DNA from 2 places in the Glaciibacter sp. 2TAF33 genome. Region 2 is predicted to be linked to the other one. Evidence: riboswitches for the same ligand, from Rfam matches in the RefSeq annotation. Region 2 holds a riboswitch; the other holds the start of a gene.
The links. A riboswitch is a leader RNA that binds a small molecule or an ion and turns the genes downstream of it on or off. The one in region 2 is predicted to bind cyclic di-GMP.

Region 1 (10,970 bases), on a different contig from region 2:
AGCACGGCAAATTCATCCCCGCCCAGCCGTGCGCACAGATCTTCGGAGCGGATCCCGTCCCGGAGCCTAGAAGCCACCTCGATGAGGAGGTCGTCTCCCACACGGTGACCGAGGCCGTCGTTGATGTCCTTGAAGTCGTCCAGGTCGATGAACATCAGGTGCAGGCTATCGGGTCGGACGGACTCGTCGATGATTCCGGACAACTGCCTGGTAAATGAAGCACGATTGTCCAGCCCGGTCAGGGCGTCCATACGGGCCTGCGCCGCGAGCTCACGATAAGCCTGGCTGTTCCTCAAGGCCAACACGATCTGGGTGACCAGAGTGCGGATGGAGAGGATGGCCTCGTCCGGGATTGACTTCGGCGCGCCCACCAACAGCCAGCCATCCTCCTCGTCCGCGCTCAGATTCAGACATTTCCACATTAGGGGAGTTCCCACAGCCCTGTTCAGGGGCACCGGATCGCAAATGCGGGCGTTCCCGCCGTCCACGGCGAGTATCTCGGCCGGAAAGGTCTCCCGGAGAAACATGAAGTCTCCGGCGGCGCCGTCGACGGTCAAGTTGGACCCATCACGCCCAACTTGAATAACCCGCAGCCCCGGCGTCGCGACACAGAACTCGGTCAGCGCCTCCCACCCCACCTTGAGAATCTCGGCCTTTCCGACCGCATCGAGCAGCAACGACCCCGTCGCAGCCAGCGCCCGGTCCCGATTGACGCCCTGCTCCCTGACGCTGAGGGATTGGGTGTGCTTTCGCGCAATCAGAACTGTGAAAAACATGATCGGCACGATACCGAGAAATGACGAAAATTCTGGCTTCGACGGATCCAGGTGAAATGACCGCCACGCTATCAACAGGGCACCCAGCGATACCGCATACAGCAGGCCGCGGGCCACCGCTTGGCCGCCCGTGCCATAGAGGGAACGGAACCAGAGCGAACCGAAGACGACGAGTACGATAGCGCGAGGCTCCGGGCAGACGACGGCTAACCCTAAGATCCCGACAATATCCACCAGATCGTGCCAGATCGATACGGTGCGCCGTCGATAGCCGGAAATCCAGGACGCCGCCAACACCAGCGCCGCTCCGACGCCCAGTGCCAACAAGCCGCCGCGCGCTGTTGTCACGATTCCGGGGAGGAGAAGGCTCATCGATATTAATGCCAACCACGCGAACAGCAGTCGTGTGTCCTCGACGATTCCTCCCGGCCGGTGGGATAGGAACTTCCGACCTCGAACTACAGGAGTGCCCGCTCCAACGCCCATGTGTGCCTGATTCCTTGCCCGGTAGACCGGCTTACCCTGAGGGTCCCGTGCCTTTGCGACCCCGCCTCGCGACGAGTGTGCCTTTTTCGCTGAATCAAATAGCCCAGCCTGCCCTTTACGGTAAACGATGGCCGTGGCCACGTCCTCCAAAGAGAGGACCCCAAAGAAGGGGGTGCCCTGATCCCTGCCTGCTCCGTGGTACACCGGACCACGCCGATCGCCAATGAACGCGGCGCGAAGGGTGAGGCGCACGTGACGGGCGGTCAGGCTGCCGTGGCGGCGCCTCACGCTTCATCCTGGTGAGGGCGGTCAACCATCGAGCCCTCCACGTGTCATCTGCCTCGACGCAGCTACAAAGTGCCGCCGAGGTTGTGTCCTCTATGGGAATAGGGTTCCAGCTCGGTGCGCGAGCGGGTAAGCGGTCATGTCATCAAGCTTCAGTGGTACCTGGTCTTTCTGAGGCATCGAGGGGTCGGTGTGCCAATGGAGTCGGGGGCTTCCAGTCGCGGTGTGTTGTGCGATCGAGCGCGTTTCCTGACGACTGGACACCCCACCCTGGCGACCCACTCCAGACGCCGCTACCGAAGAAGGCGTTCACACGCCGGTTAAGACGGCTGCGACCACATCAGGCGAATGCTTCTACACCCGCGCCCGTTCAGGCTTCCTTGGGGACGATTCGTTGCGCGCACTGTCGAAGGGCCCATCGGCGTCAGACACAGCGCACGGATAGGTTGGTTGCATGTTGGCTGATGCAGTGCGACGCGCTTACGGGGAACGAGCTGGCGAGTACGCGGAAGCACTCGGATCGGTCTCTGCGATGGCGCAAGAAGATCAAAGACTAATCTGTGTCTGGGCTCGCGAGATCGGTAGCCCAACGATCGACGCGGGATGCGGCCCCGGCCACTGGACAAAGCTTCTGTACGACCACGGAGTGGCCGTCGAAGGTATTGACATGGTGAGTGAGTTCATCGTTGGCGCCTCTGTCCGATTCCCCGAGGTTCCATTCCGAGTTGCAACGCTCGAAGCACTACCAGTCGACGACGGCGCTCTCGCTGCGATCCTCTCCTGGTATTCGATCATCCACACCCCGCCCCATGATGTGCCGGCGGTCCTCAACGAGTTCGCCCGCTGCATCCGGCCTAACGGATCACTGCTTCTAGGGTTCTTCGACGGTGAGCAGGTCGAAGCGTTCGACCATGCCGTCGTCACTGCCTATTACTGGCCCACCTCGGCGATGCACCATGAACTGATCGCTGCTGGCTTCGACATAGTACAGACTCACACAAGGTCGGATCCTGGCCAGCGGTCGCATGCGGCGATCATCGCCAGCCGCCGCAATTAGCTTTCTCATAGAGGGTTCCCTGAGCGGTGCCGGTGACATGATTGTAAGTTCGACCGAACAGAAGTCGCCGTGCGCATATTGCGGGACCTGACAACCTATTTCCGCTTAGGAGCCGGCATCTCGTCGACTAAAATTCGGGGATGACAAATCGGGCTCCGATAGACGATGTCGCGATCGGTGGTGAGGCCATCCGCCTCGGACAGTTCCTAAAGTTCGCTGGACTCCTCGACTCCGGTGGAGACGTGAAAGAGGCCATCATCGACGGCCTTGTGGCCGTGAACGGTGAAGTTGATCGCCGACGCGGAAGGCAACTGGAGCCCGGCGACATCGTCAGCTTCGATGGACGCAGGGTTCGCGTCTGCACGTGACGGTACCGGCGCGGTCGGCGACAGGGTCCATCAAGCGAGGATCCGGTGCTTCGCGGTGGAGATCCTTCAGATGCGTCGACGCGCTCGCCGGTCGCCGGTCGCGATGTCCCGCGTAGGAATCAGGACTCTGATGGCACCAGGGGTAGCTCGAGTCCGTAGTTCCAAGACAGGATGGCCGGCTGCTCGCGGTAGAAGCTCAGCACCGACACTGATCCCGCATCCAGGGTTATTTGAGCACCGAATCGCGGGGCCATTCGCAGGTACACGGCTGTCAGGATGCGCAAGAAGTGGCCGTGTGCCACCAAGGCGACATCTCCGTTCGCCATCGCAGGCAGTACTCGCGTGAGAACGCGTGACGCGCGCGCAGCGACTTCTTCCACCGTCTCACCTGGGGTCAGCCCACGAATGACGCCGTGGGTGAACGCGCTCCAGTTGTAGCCGAGCTCGCTGCGGATGTCGCGCGTTGTGCGTCCCTCGTATCCGCCGTAGTCCCATTCGACGAGGAGCGGGTCGACCTCAGCATGGATCCCAGCGAGTTCAGCAGTCCGTCGCGCGCGCTGCAGCGGCGAGGTCAGGACGAGCGAGAACTCGTAGCCGACGAGCAGCTTGCCGGCACCGCGGGCAAGATCCTCTCCTCGCGCAGTGAGCGGAACGTCTGTGAGTCCCGTGTGCTTGCCACTCTTTGACCACTCCGTCTCCCCATGGCGAAGGAGAATCAGCTTCCCCGATGGGTTATCTGGCGCTGGGTGATCGGGCAGCGGGTCGTTGGTGAGCACATCTCAACAGTAGTGTCGGGTCCGCTCGCGGTCTCTCTCCGACGCAGACTGCAAGTTATCGGTTCAGGCCGCCTTCCGGCGCGGTCCGGGGCGTGGTGTCCCGAGTGAAGCTGGACCAGTGCGGCAGACGTACTTCGCGACGTCGCTTGCCTATTTCGGGCGAGAGGCCGCGCACGGACTCTCGCGCAGCGGCTGTCGCGTTCGCGAGTCCGCGATCGGCGCGATCGCGTTTAAGCGCGAGTATGAACTGCTCTCGTGCATTGTCGAGGCCGGACGCCACGAGGTGCAGACGATTCGAGTTCCTGCCGCGGGTCATGCCCACATAGACGCCAGCCGCATCCATGGCGTCGTCGAGGATTGTGTCGGACTCGCCCACCGTGGCGCCCTGCATTCCGTATGCGGTCGACGCATACGCCAGATGGGTGTGCTCGGCGACGTACTCCGTCGGTAGTCGCACGGTCCGATGCCTCCGACCCGCGGCGTGTTCCTTTACCCACACCGCGCCGTCGTCGCCCACGCTCTGCACGGTCCAGGTTTGACGGTTCGCCACGGGCAGTGCGGAGTCATTCTGCCGGGTCTGGATCACATCCCCCCGTCCGATGCTGAGACCGTCGCGACCGGTCGCAGTGCGGCGGTCGTCAACGTGGCCGACGCGGAGCCTCTCCTCGCGGATGCGCCCGTTCAGTTCGCGCGCTTCGTCGTTCGTCGCCACGGCGATGGCGTCTCCGTCGTGCCACTCACGCGCGAGCGCCTCGTGCAGGGCATCCGTGCTCTCATGCAGGACGACGAGCCCGAGTGCGTGTAGGCGGTCGAACACCGATGCGGGAAACTCCCCGCGTCGCATCTGCGCGGCGAGTGCCGCGTACGTGGGGTCGATGAAGCGGTGCACGCTAGTCAAGATGTGCACGCGGGGAAGGAGTTGCGCGGCAATGTCGAGCACGCCGCCGCGCCCGATCGCGGCCAGCTGTGCGCGGTCGCCGACCAGGGCGACGGCGGCACCGTGCTCGTCCGCGACGGTGAGGAGCGCGAGCGCTGTGTCCTGGTCGAGCATGCCCGCTTCATCGACCACGATCCGCTCGCCGCGCATGAGCCGCGCGGCCGCGGCGGGACCAGGGTAGCGGGCGCCGGTCTCGGGATCAGTCTCTCCAACGGTGAGCCGGGACCAGACGCCATCGCGATTCCAGCGCCAGCCGTGGTCGTGCACGAGCTTCGCGACACTGTCGGTTGCAACGCCGAGTTCCTGATGCGCAACGTCGGCCGCCTTCTTCGTCGGCGTGACCACCCGGGTTGAGCGGCCGTGTGCAGCGGCGGCCTCGATCGCGGCGGCGAGCATAGTCGTCTTGCCCGCGCCGGCGGCGCCTTCCACGACGACGAGCGGATCGCTTGATGCGACAGCGGCGGCTGCCCGCGCCTGCGCTGGGTCGAGCCGGTGGCGGCGCGCGACGTGCATCAGGTTCGGTGCGCGGCCACGGCCCGAATCAGCTGCCCGTCCTGTGAGCAGGTCGCGCAGTTGGGTTTCGGAGGCGATGACGTGCAGGTTTGTGAGGTGCGCGACGTGCTCGAGATGCGCGCTCTCGGGCGGCAGGACCGACAGGCAATCCTCTGCGGCCAGCTGTGTCGTGACCATGACGAGATTGCGTAACCGTTCGGGATCGGCGCGAAGGCCGGCCTCCGTGATGATGCGCGTGACGTGCTCCTGGATTTCGTGCACTGTCCAGGTCGAGGCTGCAGCTGCGCAGCGGTCGAGGGCGCGCGATGCGACATCCCGAACACTCACGTCATCGAGCGATACCGACGTGTGCACCGGTGCTCGCGCGACATCGGAGCGGTAGCCGGCGTCCTCGAGCTCGGCTCGCCATGCGGCCTCGTCGCCGAGCCTGGTCGGCCGCTTGTGCGGCCGCTCGTGATCCCACGCCATGGCGATCAGCCGCGACATCGCAGTTGGGCCAGGCTCTTGGCCGGGATGCGCCGTGCGCCACTCCTTCTCGAAGTGCGCCAGGTTGCGCGCCACCTGCTCAGCTCTCTTGCTCATCACGGCGTTGAAGGGTTGCAGCTCCGCGACTTCGGCGGTCACGGGGTCGAGGGTCAGGCCGTGGGCGTCGAGGACGGTCGCGAGTTGCGGATGCGCGGCGATTACGGCCGTGCCGAGCGAACGGATCGCGCCCTGCTGCCGGAACAGCGCAGCGGTGTCGAGGCCGCGCCATGCGTCGGCTGCCCACACGCGGGTCCCGATCTGGAAGTGCATGTGCCGGTGCGGGTCTCCGGCCCGGGAGGTTTTGTGCGAGACGGTGAGAGTCTCTAACTGGTCCACAAGCACCACTCGCTGCTTTCCGCGCGGGCCAACGCGGGTGACGGAGTGCTGGCCGAGCCAGGCGCGGATCGCGGCGACCGCGTCGCGTTGTGCGGCGTCGAGCGCGTCGGATACCTCCGGGTGCAGGACCGCAGCGATCGAAAGTGACTTCGGCGCGTTCACGACAATCTCGGCGAAGCGCGGCGATCCTTGCCGGCCGTCTCCCGGTACCCGCGGCTTGCCCATCGACTCGGCGGTGAGCGGGTTGATCCAGTCGACCCACTGCGCGTACTCGTCTGGGGTGAGCGCGCCTTCGCCGATCACGTCGCCATCGCCGTCAATGACGGAGAACTCGGCGAGGGCGGTCCCGCCTTCGAGGTAGTACTCGTCGGCGCGCGACCGATCCGACTCGAGGTAACGGCGCGCGTCTGCCCCGGACCCCCGGAACAGGATGACGCCGCCCTTCATTGCAAACCTCCGAGGTGGCTCAGGTTCTTGCAACTACCTACGGTAGCATACGTCCATTCAGATTGGCCAGACATTGGCGAAGTGAGGATGGGTGCCGGGCGGAGCATCGCTGGCAGGAGCACTTCGGACGGTAGGCCACTCGTACGGGTCAGCAACGGACGCGAGTCGCGCGACTGGTTCGTTGATAGATCTGCTACGGGCACGCTGTCGGACGGGCGTCAGTCGCCTAAGCGCACTAACAGTTGGGCATGTCCCGTGTCGATGTACAACTCATCCGGGAATACAAATGCCCCTGTCCGTTCTGGTCGGGGTAGTCCGGGACACACCGACCTGGGCAAAATTCAGACCACATCATCTGCGGGTGACGTAGCGGCCTCGTTCCCTTGAGACACCGAAGGTGTGCTCTTGCGAAATGAACTCGTGGTCGCGCTCTTCGCCGCGTAGCTGGTGGTGGCCGGTGGGTCGGACGCACCGGACGTTCGCGATGCGGCTCCATCCGCCGCCGCGGGTGCTGACGATCATGTCGGCATGGAAGCTACAACGCTCAGCATCGGCGGTCATGCGCGGACCTCGAATCGGCCGACATTTCGGTTGAACTTCGCTTGGGAGTCCTTCCACCACACGGGATAGCCGAGAACGCTTGTCACGTGCTGGGCGGTGACTGCGAATGTCGAAGAGATGTGATCGGCAGCTGCGTGGCACTGTTGGCTCGCGTGGCGCTTGCGCCCATAGATCACGTCGACGAATGCTTTGCACTGTTCGGACTCTTCGCTCATGGTGTGAACCTACCTGCACCCACCGACACCCCTTTCGATCGGGCGTCTGTCGTCCGTGGCTGGTTCGCACGCCCGTGAACTGATCCTTACGCGCTGCAGAAGACCTCTAGCTTCGACATAGCAGTGTCGGCCACGTACGCATCAACGCTTGCAAGCAGTTCCAACTGGTTGATCGATACGGCGGCTGCGCTGAGTCCAGGCTGCACCATGGTGATCAGCACGCTGAGGCGCAGATTGATCGATCTCTCGAAGATGCCCTGTAGGTCGTCGATGCCGCCCCGAACAAATCCGGTGCGATCAGTTTTCGCCCTTGTTCGTTCTCGTCGAATCAGTCGCGCAAACATCGCATCAGGGCTACGGCGCAAGGCGGCTGATCGCTGAGCCTGACCCGCGAGCTCATACAGGTCGGTGACTCGCGCCCCCGGGCGGTCGTTGCTTGAATACTTGCAATGCACTAGACGTACAAGCAATACGCCGTCAGCTTCTCGGAGTGCGACCACGTCCGCAACTTCGCCGGATCCGTCATCATCTATCAAGATGTCCCAATCCTCGCCTAGGAGGTGTTCGACCATCCTGCCTTGTACCGTTCGAGGGTCGCGGTTTGCGCCCCACGATTCCCGTCGGATGTTGATTCCAGTCCAGTCAATCACCGTAAGGCGGTCACGCGAGAAGGGTTCGAGGGCACGATTGGGGCGAAGCAATAGTCCAGGTGGCTCAACGATCGAATCAGCCGCTAGCAACACGCGAAGCCCGTGCCGGCTCGCCAGCTGCGAGAACGGTATAAGTGACCGAGTGCGTTGAATCATTGCGTCCCGGCTCGAGTCCTGCGGTTCCACTCGAAGTCCGGCCTTGGTGAGAACGAGATCGTAGTCAACGCGCCACTCATCACAAACGATCGCGAATGGGAGCCTGGTGGAGTTGGGCTGGCCGCGCAATTCGATACTCAACTCATGGAACGGAATGGAACTGGACCCCACCTTGAGTTCCGAGTCTTCTAGTTGATCTGCGAGGGCAGAGGGCAGTTCAAGGGCCAGAGCGTGGATAGCGGGCCAGCCATTCAACTCCTCGGGCCGGATGAACCCGGCCATGATCTTGTCGACACTGATGGTCGGATCGACAATCTTTGGGCCGACGACATCGCACCAGTCCGTCCATTGCTTTAGTCCGTCGGCGGTGCGATGGCTCCAGACTCTGCCCTTCAGCGAGCCAGCAACTGAGTACCGACCGCCGTCGAGGAATCCAGTGCCAGCAATGTGAGTCTGAGTCTTCGTCTGGCTTTGTGAGAGGGGCAGGGCCTCGGTGACATCGCTTCCAACGTAGCTCGTGTAACGGCGGCTTCGATTTCGAGCGTCGAGAAGACCTACGTTGGTCGGCGTGAGACGTTGCACTCCGTCAAACACTCGATAGATCACTTCGCCTGATAAGGGCAGAGCGTCAGTATCGCCGCTTACAGCCCTCGCAAGTTCCTCATGGAGCGAATCGTTGTTGGAACTGTTGATATACAGGAGACCACGGGTCGCATCCCAATAGATGACGTAGAGATCGTACGCCACCGTTACGGCATCGGCGACGGATCCCCACCTTGGCGAATCCTTCGTTCGGGTGACGAACCATGCGACTCCGTCTCTTGTATTGGTTGGAATCGGATAGGTTACGAGATCGCTTCTTCCGATCACACTTGTAAGCGACTCGGGATGCCACGCAATAGCTTTGGGTTTGAATACCACTGTGCTCATCGCCGGCGTCAGCGAGTGAATGGAAACCTCGTCGGGAAGGGAGCTGAACGCTTTCATGAACTCATCGATCTCGACTTGCTCGTCGACCGCCGCAGCGCTGAGGTCCTCGATGATCTGGTCCCAGTCGGCGTCCTCGGCGTAGAGCCGACGGAGAGCCTCGTCTTGGCGGACTTCCGTTCGGGCGGACACCACCGTGGCTGATCCGAGGCTATGTACGCCGCCACGCGCAAACCTGCCCACGAACTGCAAGGTGATGCCAAGGCTCCGGTGCGGATCATGAAGCGCCGCCACCTTGAGTTGCGGGAGATCAAAGCCTTCACCAAACATGTCCACGCAGACGAGAATTCTGGAGGTACGCTCGCGAAGCCTCGCGATTCGGATGGCTTGTTCGCTTTTGTTGATTCCGCTGTGCACGAGAACCGGCGATAGGTCCGGAGCGATCTTCGCATAGAGGGCGTGTACCTCTTCCGCCCGAGACACTGAACGCACCCTGGCCATCAGCAAGTGGTCACGTCCCGCTTCGATGTCTGATCGTAGATAGCCGATCGCTGCCTCTGCGACTTCCTCATCCGGATGCAGCAGGCTCAGAACCGACTTGTACCGGATCTTGGAGAAGTAACCTTCCCGTTGTGCCTCGCGCAACGGAAAGACGTACACGAGGGTGCCGCCCAAATGCTGACCGTCACGACGATGCGGCGTCGCAGTGAACTGAACGACGGGTTTCGGTGCGAACTCATCTCGGAGCTGCTGCCAAGTCTTCGCCGCAACATGATGCGCTTCATCGATGAAGAGGTGAGAAAAGAGCGAAAGGAAATGCGTCCGGATCTCTGGTTCAGTGTGACTCAGCGCTTGGGGGGTGGCCACAACTACGTTGCAACTGCCGGCGAGATGCTCGGCATCCTGGTTGTGCTCAAGGGCCCCGTTCAGTTTACCCACTACAGGAAAAAGGCTCGTTTCTGGCACGAGTTGGAGGTGTTGAAGAACCCCGAGTTCCTCGAACTTGAGGGCGAGCTGGTCCCGCAGTGCGTCAGATGGCACCAACACGAGCAGTCGATCGATTCGCTGTGCCACGAGTGCAGTCACCATGGTGTCGGTCTTGCCCGTGCCTGTCGGCATGACAACAGTGGCCGGGAGTTTCGGATCGGTTGTCCAATAGCCGAGAAGGGAGTGAATTGCACCAGCCTGTGGTCGGCGCAGGCCTGCCTTGCCCTCGTACTCTTCACGAATCACGAACTGCTCAGGCCAGGACTTGACGACATCCGCAGGATCGGTTGGAGTATTGGAAGCGAGAAGTGCCCTATTGGCGGGCTGGAATTGTCGAGCCGTCCATTTCGCTCCCTTCAGTTCCAGTGAATACGAATGGGCTTCCCCGGTTGAACTTTCGTTCGATTTCATCGTGCCTCCAGCGCCAAACGTATGGTGGACGATGCCATTCGCGCATCATCTGGGAGGCGCGGCGGGTCGACTGCCTCATCTTCCGTTCTATGCGCTTGTCGTGAACCGGCCTTCTGTCGATGGGTGTGGACCTACGATCAGGGCATGGCTGACACGGGAATCGATGAGGCGTCTCAATTGGAGTGGCTCTTCCGTGCCGAGCGCTTGCTAGAAACGCTCGTTCCGCCAACCGACCCTGACGCATTAGGTCGCTTCAATGTTCTGTACGGGGTTGGGGTGCAAGCAATCCGAGCATCCGCGGCCTACGGGGTCCTGCATGCGGCCGGTCGAGGCCGCGCGGGCAACCCGGTTGCTCGTGCCGCTCTGGAGGCATCTGTCACCATGCTGTGGGCAGTGACAGACGGGAGCCGGATCAAGCGGCTTTTGAACACGGCCCTTGACACCGGCCGCTCCTATTTCGAGAGGATGGCGAACTGGCTTGCCAGCCCCGAGGTCTGGCGGTCCTTGGAAGAGCACGCGAAGGAGCTTGAGAAAGACGGGAAAGGTGTGCCGTCGTT
Region 2 (10,970 bases):
GACCCCGTGCACGGGACCCCGCAAACCGCCGCAATTTTCGCACCCGGCCTTCCCGTCGATCTCGATTGCGACGACGACTTCGCCCAGATCGCACTCATGCTCCCGAAGGCGGGACTACAGTTCGAACTGGAGAGCCTCCTGGGACACAGCCTCAAGAGGCCACTGGAATTCTCAATGGCCCTGGACCTCGCCTCTCCGCCCGGACGCACAGTGTTGCGGGCACTCCGACTAATCGACGCCGCGTCCAACCAAGATGACGGCATGCTCCAGCACCCGCTCGCCGCGCACCGTCTTGAACAAGTGTTGATTCACAGCCTGCTGCTCGCGCAACCTCACAACTACTCGGAAGTACTTCGGGCCACTCCGCCCCACGCGGGCGGACATTCGGTCTCTGAGGCAGTAGACCTGATGCGAGCGCGTCCAGCCCACGCGTGGACTACGGCGGAGCTCGCCGCCGCTTCCTCGACCAGCGTGCGCAGCCTGCAGGAGAACTTCCGCCGTTCAGTTGGCACGTCCCCGATGAGATACCTTCGCGATTTCCGGCTTGAGCAGGTGCACAAGGAACTCGTAGCCACCGAGCCCGGTGCCGCGACAGTGACCGAGGTAGCGGCGCGTTGGGGATTCGTGCATCTCGGCCGCTTCGCGGCCGCATACCGGCAACGGTTCGGCGAACGCCCATCAGACACAATTAGTCGCTGATCACCTTGCTTCGGGAGGCATCGCTCAATCCGAACGCACTCGAAGCGTTCCTCGACCTCACACGCAATCGCAATGAGGACGGAGGCCTCGACCAGCGGTCCGCGACGATCATCGCTGTGTCGGCGGCCCGCTCAATCCACGTCTCACCAGCCGTACCTAGAATTGGGGTAGAGCAAGAACTCCGGACGAGGAGTGCTCATTAGTAGCCTCAAAGAGAGTGGACATTCCCGCACCCTCCCGGAATCATCAGGGCGGTGCATTCGCCCGCACTACCTCAACGTAAATAGCAAACCCGGCGCAAGTCGGGGACGCAAAGCCACGGGACCCTTCGGGTCGGCCGGGCTGCCGAAGCGAGAGAAGTTGCACAAATGCGCGCACAAATGGCGGAACATCCTGCAGTCGATTCCGTCAACCCTGAGCAGGACAGGCTCCGGGCGCTCGAAATCGCGGCGAAACACTTGGCTCTAGGTGGCTCACTGCACGACGTGCTCGATCGTGTCATTGTTGGGGCAGCCGATGCGGTTCCCGCTCTCCGCCACGACTTGGCTATACAACTCCCCAACGGGCTGACGCATTCCCGGTCGCGAGGCGATCGTGAAGTGGCAGCGGAGGCGCTTACCCGCACGGGGCGCCACGCCCATGGCCACGACCGCGACAAGGACTTCGGAGGAAATGTTCTCGCCGCCCCAGTGGCCTCGGGAACACACAGCTACGGGACCCTGATTGCAATCGCCCCCCAAGACGCTCACTTTTCCTCGGACGACCACATCATGCTGGCGGCATATGCGCATCACGCCGCCGCCGGCATAGAAATGACCATCCTGCTGGCCGAATCACGTGAGCAGCGGGAAACGGCCGAGATGCTGTTGGAGGCCGCCCGGTCCCTTTCCGAGCAGTACACGGTTGACGACGTCGCGCAGTCTATGTCAGAGGCAGCGCTCGTGCTGTCGGGGGCTAATCGCTCGGGTGTGGCTCTCTGGGACTCAGGCACCGCACAACTCCGCTTTCATGGTGCCACTGGATGGCGGGGAGCCCTCGCGCAGAAACTCTCCGACTTTGTTCTCACCACACAGGAGAGCCCCGAACTCAGCGACATGCTGATCTGCCCCGCCCCGCTGCTCATCGACGGGCGAGGCTCAGACTGGGCCCAGTCAATGCTCGACCACTTCGAGTTGAAAGCGCTTCTAGCGATACCCATCCTCACAAACGAAGACTTCCGGGGCCTTGTCATCGCACACTGGGACGGCAACCCTCCGCGCTCGCTCGATCACGCGGCTGTCCAACGATTGTCGGGCTTGGCTGGCCTCGCGTCGGTAGCCCTCCACAATGCGCAGCTGATGGAAGAAGCGCGCTGGAAGGCACTGCGCGACCCGCTCACCGGTCTCGCTAACCGGACCCTGTTCGAAGAGGAACTTCAGAGGGCGTTGGGGAAGGCATCCGGAGCTGGTCACTCCGTCGGAGTGCTTCTTTGCGACATCAACCGTTTCAAGCGTTTCAACGAGAGTCTGGGGCACGGGGCCGGCGATGAAGTCCTTCGCCAGGTCGCGACGCGGCTGGGACGTTGCGTTGACGGCGGGGACATCGTGGCCCGTATCAATGGGGACCAATTTGCCGTACTGGCGTTATGCCCCGACGCCGTCGACCGTGCAGCCATGATCATTGCCGAAATACGCCAGTCGTTCGCAGAACCCCTGCGTATCGGCAGTGAGATGTTATTCGCGGATGTGGCTATCGGTGTTGCCACAAGCACCGGACCTTCCATCGAGGAGGCCGGAGCTTTCGGGAAACCGGCCCAAAGAATGATGGAGTTGGCAGACCTTGACCTGCACCGGTCGAAGGCAACCATCACCGGCCACATTAACCCGGACCAAGCGGACACTGAACGGCTCCGGTTGGAGACTGACCTTCGCGGAGCCGCCGGCCGCGGTGAATTGCGAGTCCATTACCAACCCCAAATTGACCTGGCCAACGGCAGCATAGTTGGCGTTGAGGCCTTGGTGCGGTGGGAGCATCCGGAGCTCGGAATGATCTCCCCCGCTTCCTTCATCCCCATCGCTGAAGAGAGCGGGCTCATCCGGGAAGTCGGAACGCACGTTCTTCAGGAGGCCACGCGCACGGGCGCGAGTTGGCACAAGGCCGGCCTTCCTGTCGAAATGGCCGTCAATGTCTCGGTGGCCCAGCTCAGTGCCCCCGACTTTCTTTCGCAGGTCAAAGAAGCATTGCACCAGACGGGCTTCCCGGCCGCATCTCTGACCATCGAAATTACCGAGAGCCAGGTTGTCACCGACCACGCCGTTCTCCGCACCGTGCTACGAGAGTTGCGTGAGCTTGGCGCCGGGCTTTCGATCGACGACTTCGGAACAGGCTTCTCTTCGCTTACCCAGTTGCAACGGATGCCAGTGACCGAGGTAAAGATCGACAGAGCTTTCACGACTGAGCAGACCAGCAGTGCTGTATCCCCGTTCCTCGCGGGCATAGTGGGACTCGGCCACGGCCTCTCACTTCGCGTGATCGCGGAAGGCGTCGAGACGGAGGCGCAGTTGGCGGCTGTCCGCGCTGCGGGGTGCGACCGGGCGCAGGGTTATCTTCTCGGACGCCCCGGCGACGCAGCCACCATCCTGCGTCACTTGAAGCAAACGGCATGAGCAGCATCGGGTGATGAACCAGTCCTCACACATCGGTGCGCGCCGCTGAGCGCATACTCTGCCCTGGAGGTTGAAAGCTCTCATGGGCCGGCTCACACGTCTGCTACATCAGCCAGTATCGCAACGGTTCCGTCTGGCTCGACGCGCGGTATTGGGATCACTCATCTCCACGCGACGAGCGGGGCCGAGTGATTGTCGGGACGTGGCTCGGCGATAGCAGGGAGGGTCGGACGGACGGCTCGGCGTATAAAGCCGTGCAGGTCAGGTCAAGCAGATTGGAACCGAGCCGAGGAGCCCGGATCTAGCGCCTGCGCATCCCGCTAGCTCTCTCGCCTGCGTTTCCAGATCCCTCGACCGCTCGCGCTGGGCTTGCTCACTTCGTTGTCCTCAGCGGTCGGGGAAAGTGCAGTCGGTTGCTCTCTGACGATGACAATCCAGTCACAACGAGAGCAGGCGCGGAGATAGCGGTGGACCGCCAGGCCGGAGCCAAAGTACGGGTTTGGGATAAGCCGAGTTCGGCAGTCGCACTTCGGGCACTTGGGTTCAGGCTTCCTCGTCCCAGCTACGATCTTTCTCAAGTTGGTCTCCCGTTCTACGCGCGGCACGTCACGGCGGATGCTTCGGTTCTACACGTAACCCGACGCGTATCAGGGACGACGCATCGCTCGGAGTCTCGTCGGTCTCCCTAGGAGGCAGACGAGGCACCGCGCCGAAGCAACACACTCAATGAGCGGGGCTCAGGAAAATCATAGGCGATCTATAGACTGCCGGTATACCCTCCCTCGGGTGACGGTTGGGCGGCCCGGGCCGCTTGACAGCGTGTAGGTGCCGTTTGACTTAGGAGAGGGCCTACGACAGGGATCCTGTTGCCCGAAATGGTGCTGCCCATCTTGATCCGACACCTTTGTCGGCTGATGGCATGGCGCTACTGCATCTTTACACGATATAAAGGAGGAAGCCCGGTGGCTCTCGCTATTCGGGTTAGCGATCGCCGCCGGGTCTCACCTGACGTTGAATGCTATTCCTGGGATTCCGTTCACCGCAAGAGGAATCGAGTTCGGGAGCCACTTCGAGCGGGCTGAGAATGACTACGACGGGCACAAGCTCACCCTGATATACAGCAGGGAAAAGTAGGAGTCTGGGGAATTTACGAGCGAGTTGGTACCGCAAACCCTGGTCGCCGACATCGTCGATGACCTCGTCGATCGGAGTGCGATCCACCGCGGGCCATCCTTGCCCGATCCGCTGCGACTCATGGGAGTTCCGGTCGATGCAGCGACAGCCGAGATCGAGCGTTACAACGAATTGGCTGTAGACGGCGAAGATCGGGACCTCGGCAAATCCGCGCGATTCCTGAGCTCTTGCCACCGGACTCTTCTACGTCGCGGAAATGCGGCCTGCCCTTGTCAACGTGACCGCGTACGGCCTGCGGATCGATCGCGATGCCCAAGTGCTCGGGCAGGCTGGTGTGATTCCGGGCCTCTACGCTGCCGGGGAGTGCACCGGTGGCGTTTTCGGCGCCGCCTACGTCGGCAAAGACTAGGACCTCTACCTGCACCTCTTCGGGACGACCTCGCAGCCGATGTGGACAGGCTCGACCAGCACATAGGCGGGAGTGTGCACCTGCTAGTTGCCACTAGTTCCAGTGACTGGCAGATGCACGCTTACCACTGGTCCCGCGTGCCAGTCCCGCTGGTGCCATTAGGGTCGATCCTGTCGACGACGCGGCGGCGTCTCGGTGAAGGTTGGAGCCTAGCGTTTCGTCTGAGGAGAGGCTCAGTCACACAGGGAACGAAGTCTCTTCGCAGATCGCATTGCGGCTGTTCTCCAGGTCGAATAGGTGTGCGCTGCTAGCCATCCGTTCCGGCGTGTTGAACTGAGGCGACGAAAGCGCGGCTTCGAGCGACTCCCGATCATCGAAGTAGATCTCGGCCACGATGTCGAAGTCGGGTCCCACCCCGCCGAAGTTCGGTGAGTTGATGATCGGAAAACTCGCGACGTACCTACGCAACCCGAGTCCTTGCATGAGCCTCGCGCAGAGCGGCGCGTGAACCGTATGCCAGTACTCGACGAACTCCTCCACGGATAGGTTCGGGTTTCGCGAATGCAGCGAAACTGCCTTGATCATTGCCGTATCCAATCTCGTTATCCATGCGCGGTCGGTGGTCTCCCGCGTTAATTGACGTCCCACTCGACGCCAGATGGCAGTTGTTTGTGACCTGTTGTGGGAATCAGCGGCCCGGCGTCAATCCCCCGTCAATGGGGATGATCTGAGCAGTGATGAAGCGGGCACCGTCGCCGACGAGGAAGACCAGCACGGGCGCGAGGTCCGCATCCGGGTCGCCGAACCCGACCGGCAGATCCTCCTTCGTCGGCGGGAAGCGCCGCGAACCGAGCGGGAACATACTCTCCAGTTGATTCGCGGTGGCCTCTTTGCCTTCGCTCGCCGCTTCCTGGGCCGATTCGGTGAACATCAGGGTTCGCGCGATCGCCGGGTTCACGACGTTCGCCGTGATGTTGTGCTTACCCCAGGCGAACGCGAGGGATCGAGTCCAGGAGATCACAGCACCTTTCGACGCCGAGTAATGGACGGCGGACGGGTAGGAGCGAAGAGCAGAACCGGAACCGAAATTGATGATGCGGCCGCCACCGTTCTCCTTCAGATACGGGAAGATCTCCTGGTTGGTCACGAATATCGACCGCACATTGATGTTCATAATCCGGTCGAATTCACCGTCATCGATCGACTCCGGCTCGAGTACCTTGCCCATCACACCGGCCGTGACCACCATCGCGTCGATGCCGCCGAGGACGCCCGCCGCAGACGTAAACGCTTCCTTCACCTCGGTACGCACCGATGCGTCACAGTGAAAATAATGTCCCTCTCCCGGGCCTTTCCCGTTGGCAGCACTGACAACCGATTCGCCCTCCGCATCGCGGATGTCCAACGACGCGACGCCTGCGCCTTCCGCGACGAAGGCACGGACAATGGCCGCACCGGTTCCGTTTGCGCCGCCGACGACGACGATCCTCTTATTTTCAAGTTGCATGGATTTCCTCACCTTCTTAGGACCTGGACTAGTGGATCGACAACCGTTCTGCCACCGGTCAGCCGACATCCTTGACCGCGTACGCGTCCTCGCGGAGCGTGCCCGCGAAACCCATGGACGCGTGCACGATCGAGACGCGTTCTTGCTGGTCCTTGGGATAGATGTACTCGTCCTGGGCCATGACTGTTGTGAATGCGTCTCGCATCTCCTCTATCGAGAGCGCCGGCCCCATGACGCCGGTCGTTTCCGCCAGACGAACGCGCGCGACGCGGCCACCTCCGACTGAGAAGATTTCGCCGTAGATCGAGCATTCGTCGCTCAACAGATAGGCGGCACCGAGTGACACCTTTGCCGGATCCATCGTCTCGAACAGCCAATCCGCGTATTCCGATGGCGGCATCCGTTCAGTCATTCGCGTGCGTGCGGTGGGCAGGATCACGTTGCAGAGAATATTGTGCTTCGCCCCCTCGGGAGCGACGGACCGCGCCATCCCGATATACGCGGACTTCGCCGAGGCATACATAGAGGAACCGGCAACTCCGTAAATCGAGTGGGACGCCACGTACACGAAGCGCCCTCCCCCCTGCGCTTTCATGTGCGGCCATGCCGCGCGCGTCAGCCAGAAGCCCGCATAGGTGTTGATGCGCAGAACCAGATCAAGCTGCCCCGTGTCGATCCTGTCGGGGCTGCTCAGGTTGGGTGAAGTGCTCGCGTTATGCAGGATGCCATCAATTCGGCCAAAAGCGTCGATCGCAGCCTGAACGGCCGCAGCGGACCCCTCCTCCGTCGACAAGTCCGCCGTACATGCCACCGCCGAACCGCCCGCGTCAAGGATTTCGGCAACGACGGACTCCGCCGGCCCCGTACTGCTGGCCGACCCGTCCATGGCCGAGCCGTTGTCGGCGACGATGACCTGCGCGCCCCGGGATGCCAGCAGCTGCGCATGATCGCGACCCATGCCCCGACCAGCGCCCGTCACGAGAATTGCTTTCCCGTCGAAACGGATTTCATTCGCTTTCATATCGCTTCTTCCATTAGTAGGTGTTTGGCTGGGCAGGGTGGGCGCGACGAATATCAAGGCCGAGTGTCGGCGCTTTCAGGCCGGTTGTGGACATGACTTGCCGACGGCGGCAGGCGTCTCGGGGTCGAGGAGCGTAGCGTTGCCGCCAGAGATCACTGGAGCCGTCAGTCCGGGGCTCATCGGACCGCGGTAGGACGACTGGAACACGCGACTGCGGAACTTCCAATCCCCGTCAACTTTGACGTACACGTCCTCGTAGGTGCCAAAGATCTGGGTGATCTCGTGAGGCTTGCCCTGATACTCGAGGACATACCAAATGCCCTTGATCATCCCGTCACTCTCGAACACTTGCCCCGACAACGACATCATGAGGAACCAGTCATACTTTTCGAGAGCCGTACTGAGGAACGCCGCCGCTGTCTCCGCGCCGTCAACCGCCCGGTTGCCGATGTACCAATGGCAATCCTCGGTCCACGTTGAACGCCATCTCTCGATATCTCGTTTGCTAGCTGCATCAGTAAAGCGGGCGGCGAGGTTGCGGATAGCGAGCTCGTCATCCGGGGCGACTGTTTTGGGTCGTTCGAGTCTCATCTCACACCAAGGCCGTCGATGATGGCCTTGCTCCAGGCGTCCCACGCCGCGTCGTCCATGACGCCCGAGCCGCGGCCGAGCACCTCGACGATGTCACCGCCGTCAACAGGCACGCCGAGCTCGTTGACCGCGAAGTCTCTCCACGCCTCTGTGATGGCATTCGTCCGCTTGACGTCGGCTTTGGGATCGGCCACGCCCGCGGGGGCGCTGTTGACGGGGTCAGGCCGGCCTGCCCAGTACCGTGCGATGGCAGGATTCAGCTTTGCGGCATCGATGACTCCGCCACCGGCATCCTTTGCCGCGGTCACGATGTCCGCGTATCCGTCGAGCGTATCGCGGGCGAATCGCTCGAACGGCTTATATCGGGCATCGAGCATCACCTGTTGAATTTCGGGGATCAGCCCATCCCAAGCCGCGGTTGAGATCGCGATGTTCGCGCCGGGGCTCGGGGCCGTGTTAGGAAAGGCGACCCACGGGGACACTTCGAGCAAGCCGCCCGCAAGAATATTGGTCGTCGCATTCAATGCGCAGTCGATTATGCCTCGCTGCAGTGCCTCATACACTTCGTTTGGCGGAAGAAACATCCCGGTCATTCCAAGGGACTCGAGTTCCTCCTGGGCGATAGGATACGGGACTCGGACAGTACGGCCTTTGAGATCAGCGGGACTGGCAAATGGCTTCGCGCAGTGGAGCCCTTGCGGCCCGCTGAGCATCGGGAGAATTGGGATGAATCCTTTCGCGGTCATCTCCGCTCGGGCGGGGGTGTCCGGGTCCGAATGATGGACGATTTGCTGCCCGATACCCGCAATATTCATGTTTGGGTATCCGAAGCCGCTCACTGCGGTCTGCATGATGGCGTCGTCCCAATTCGAGATCGGGAGCTGATCGGCGAAATAGCCGTTGTTGACGAAAGTCACATCGGTCAGGCCGGAGTTCAGCGCGGAGATGGCCTCGGTCACCGGGTGAAGAACCCCGCCTTCGAAATACTCGAATGTCACCTTGCCCTCGGTCGCCTTCGTGACCGCGGCCATCCACTCGGTTTCCAGGACCTGCGCGGTGCTACCAGGCGGGAAAACGCTGCTGGCCGTGAGCTCGACCGCCTCGACGGCGCTCCAGTCGAAGTCGTCGCCGGCTTCCGCCGTTGGAACGGTAGTGCCGGCTGCGCTGGCGCAGCCGGCCAAGAGTGCGACTGCACCGATCGCCCCAAGGGCGAGGAAGCGCTTCTTGCTGTGTTCCACTCGTAACTCCTTTGTTCAGAGATGGGATGCCGGGGAGCAGGGACACGCAACGGTCGATCTAATGGCTCGTGCGCGGCACACCTTCGGTCTCGCCAATCCTAAAAAGCATTAATAGTTTCGTCCAATGCGGATATTCTTCGTTTAGACTCAGCTTTCCTGATATATCCTCCAAGCCTGTGGCTGGCGACTTACGGCAGACAGGACGGTAAGGAGGACGCAGACATGCTTGATCTCGAAAAGTTGCGGACGTTTGTCACGGTAGTATCGGCCGGTAGCTTCGTGCGGGCGGCTGAGGAGTTGAACCTGAGCCAGCCGGCAGTGTCCCGGAATATTCAAATTCTTGAGCGACAGTTCGGAGTGCGTCTCCTCGATCGTGACCGCACCGGCGTGCGGGTGACACCGGTGGGAAACCAAATCCTTAAGCAAGCGATCAACCTCCTCTCGAACGCGCTCTCGATCGAAAAGACTCTGTCGGCCGCGTCACACGGTCTCACCGGCACGGTCCGATTCGGAATTGGACCATTCACTGCAACCGCCTTGCTTCCGCAAGTTCTTGCTCGCTATGCGTCTTCGGAACTGCACTTGAAGGTGGAGGTTTCGATAGGTTCGACCAGCGCTATGAGACAGCAGTTGCTGGATGACCAGATCGAGTTCTTCATCGGGGTACAAGACGCGATCGCGGACGATCCGGCTTTTTCGTGTCAAGCCCTCGCCGAGATCATTCCCAGGTTCTTCGTTCGCCCGGGTCATCCACTAGTGGGCATGACACCGGGACTGGCGGAAATCGAAGCGTATCCGATCGCCTCCGGCACGGACCTTGGCGGTGTGCTCGACTTGGCCGAGCGAGCAGCATTGGGCCACCCTTCCACGTTCCTTGTCAACAATATCCACGTTCTCGGGGAGGTCTGCTTGTCGACGGATTCAGTACTAGTCGCAGGAGATGGCGCGATACCGGAGGAGCTTGTCGAAGTAACACTTGCCTCGGGCCCCGGCGTTTCCCGATCGACGCTCGGCATCGTTTCTATCCGGAGTAGATCCGAATCGCCCGCCGCAGCGCAACTACGCTCGGACCTGATACGGGTCGCTGGAACAATACACCGGTGAGAGTCAGGGGCTGGCCCGGCCGGGCCGGAAACATGTCGCGCGGTAACGCACTCCGGTCACTGACCAACCGCATAACCCTCAACCGGGCGCCATGCACGTCGCGTTCCTTGTCGACGATGGCGACGAAGTCGCCAACAGACTGACAGCCCTCGGAGCCGAACTCACCTCAGATCCAGTCTGTATAACGGCCGACATTAATGCTGGTGGCAATGCGGTGTACCTAAGCGGGCCATCCGGGATTGCCGTCGCCCCACGGAAGTGGCGCCGTGCTGCCGAAGACCGCATCGGAGGTCGCTGAAGTGAGGCGGACTAAGTTGAATGGGGCGCAGGTTCCGAATGCCATTTAGGAGACCCCACTACATGATCAGCGGGACAGCGCCTCTACAAACCACGACGTGATGGTCGTCGGATGAGTAATGGCAGTCCCGACGACGACTGAGTAGGCCCCAGCGTCCAGTGCCGCCCTCGCCTGATCCGGCGTGTGAATGCGACCTTCCGCGAAGACGGGCACTTCCAGCGCGCCCGCGAGCAGCGCGACAAGCTCTAGGTCAGGGCCGAGAGTCTTGCCCCGATCCCCCGTGTAGCCGGAAAGCGTTGTTCCCACGATGTCAGCACCCGCATC

Region 1: another riboswitch for cyclic di-GMP. It lies ahead of AB4Y94_RS02095 (diguanylate cyclase domain-containing protein); the one in region 2 lies ahead of AB4Y94_RS05095 (putative bifunctional diguanylate cyclase/phosphodiesterase).

What each region holds. Positions count from the first base shown of each region.
Region 1 covers NZ_JBFRFS010000002.1:88,174-99,143, reverse strand. The annotation lists gene AB4Y94_RS02095 (diguanylate cyclase domain-containing protein) at 1-1,148, opposite strand, end outside; cyclic di-GMP riboswitch class I at 1,280-1,354, opposite strand; gene AB4Y94_RS02090 (class I SAM-dependent methyltransferase) at 2,002-2,604, shown strand; gene AB4Y94_RS02085 (RNA-binding S4 domain-containing protein) at 2,745-2,972, shown strand; gene AB4Y94_RS02080 (histidine phosphatase family protein) at 3,092-3,748, opposite strand; gene mobF (MobF family relaxase) at 3,804-6,506, opposite strand; gene AB4Y94_RS02070 (hypothetical protein) at 7,064-7,282, opposite strand; gene AB4Y94_RS02065 (DEAD/DEAH box helicase) at 7,369-10,413, opposite strand; gene AB4Y94_RS02060 (DUF5677 domain-containing protein) at 10,558-10,970, shown strand, end outside.
Region 2 covers NZ_JBFRFS010000004.1:168,447-179,416, forward strand. The annotation lists gene AB4Y94_RS05090 (AraC family transcriptional regulator) at 1-699, shown strand, start outside; cyclic di-GMP riboswitch class I at 975-1,049, shown strand; gene AB4Y94_RS05095 (putative bifunctional diguanylate cyclase/phosphodiesterase) at 1,068-3,344, shown strand; gene AB4Y94_RS05100 (hypothetical protein) at 4,326-4,712, opposite strand; partial or broken gene AB4Y94_RS05105 (FAD-binding protein) at 4,732-4,887, shown strand; gene AB4Y94_RS05110 (EthD domain-containing protein) at 5,125-5,472, opposite strand; gene AB4Y94_RS05115 (SDR family NAD(P)-dependent oxidoreductase) at 5,576-6,406, opposite strand; gene AB4Y94_RS05120 (SDR family NAD(P)-dependent oxidoreductase) at 6,453-7,415, opposite strand; gene AB4Y94_RS05125 (nuclear transport factor 2 family protein) at 7,491-8,006, opposite strand; gene dctP (TRAP transporter substrate-binding protein DctP) at 8,003-9,244, opposite strand; gene AB4Y94_RS05135 (LysR family transcriptional regulator) at 9,467-10,348, shown strand; gene AB4Y94_RS05140 (N-acetylmannosamine-6-phosphate 2-epimerase) at 10,713-10,970, opposite strand, start outside.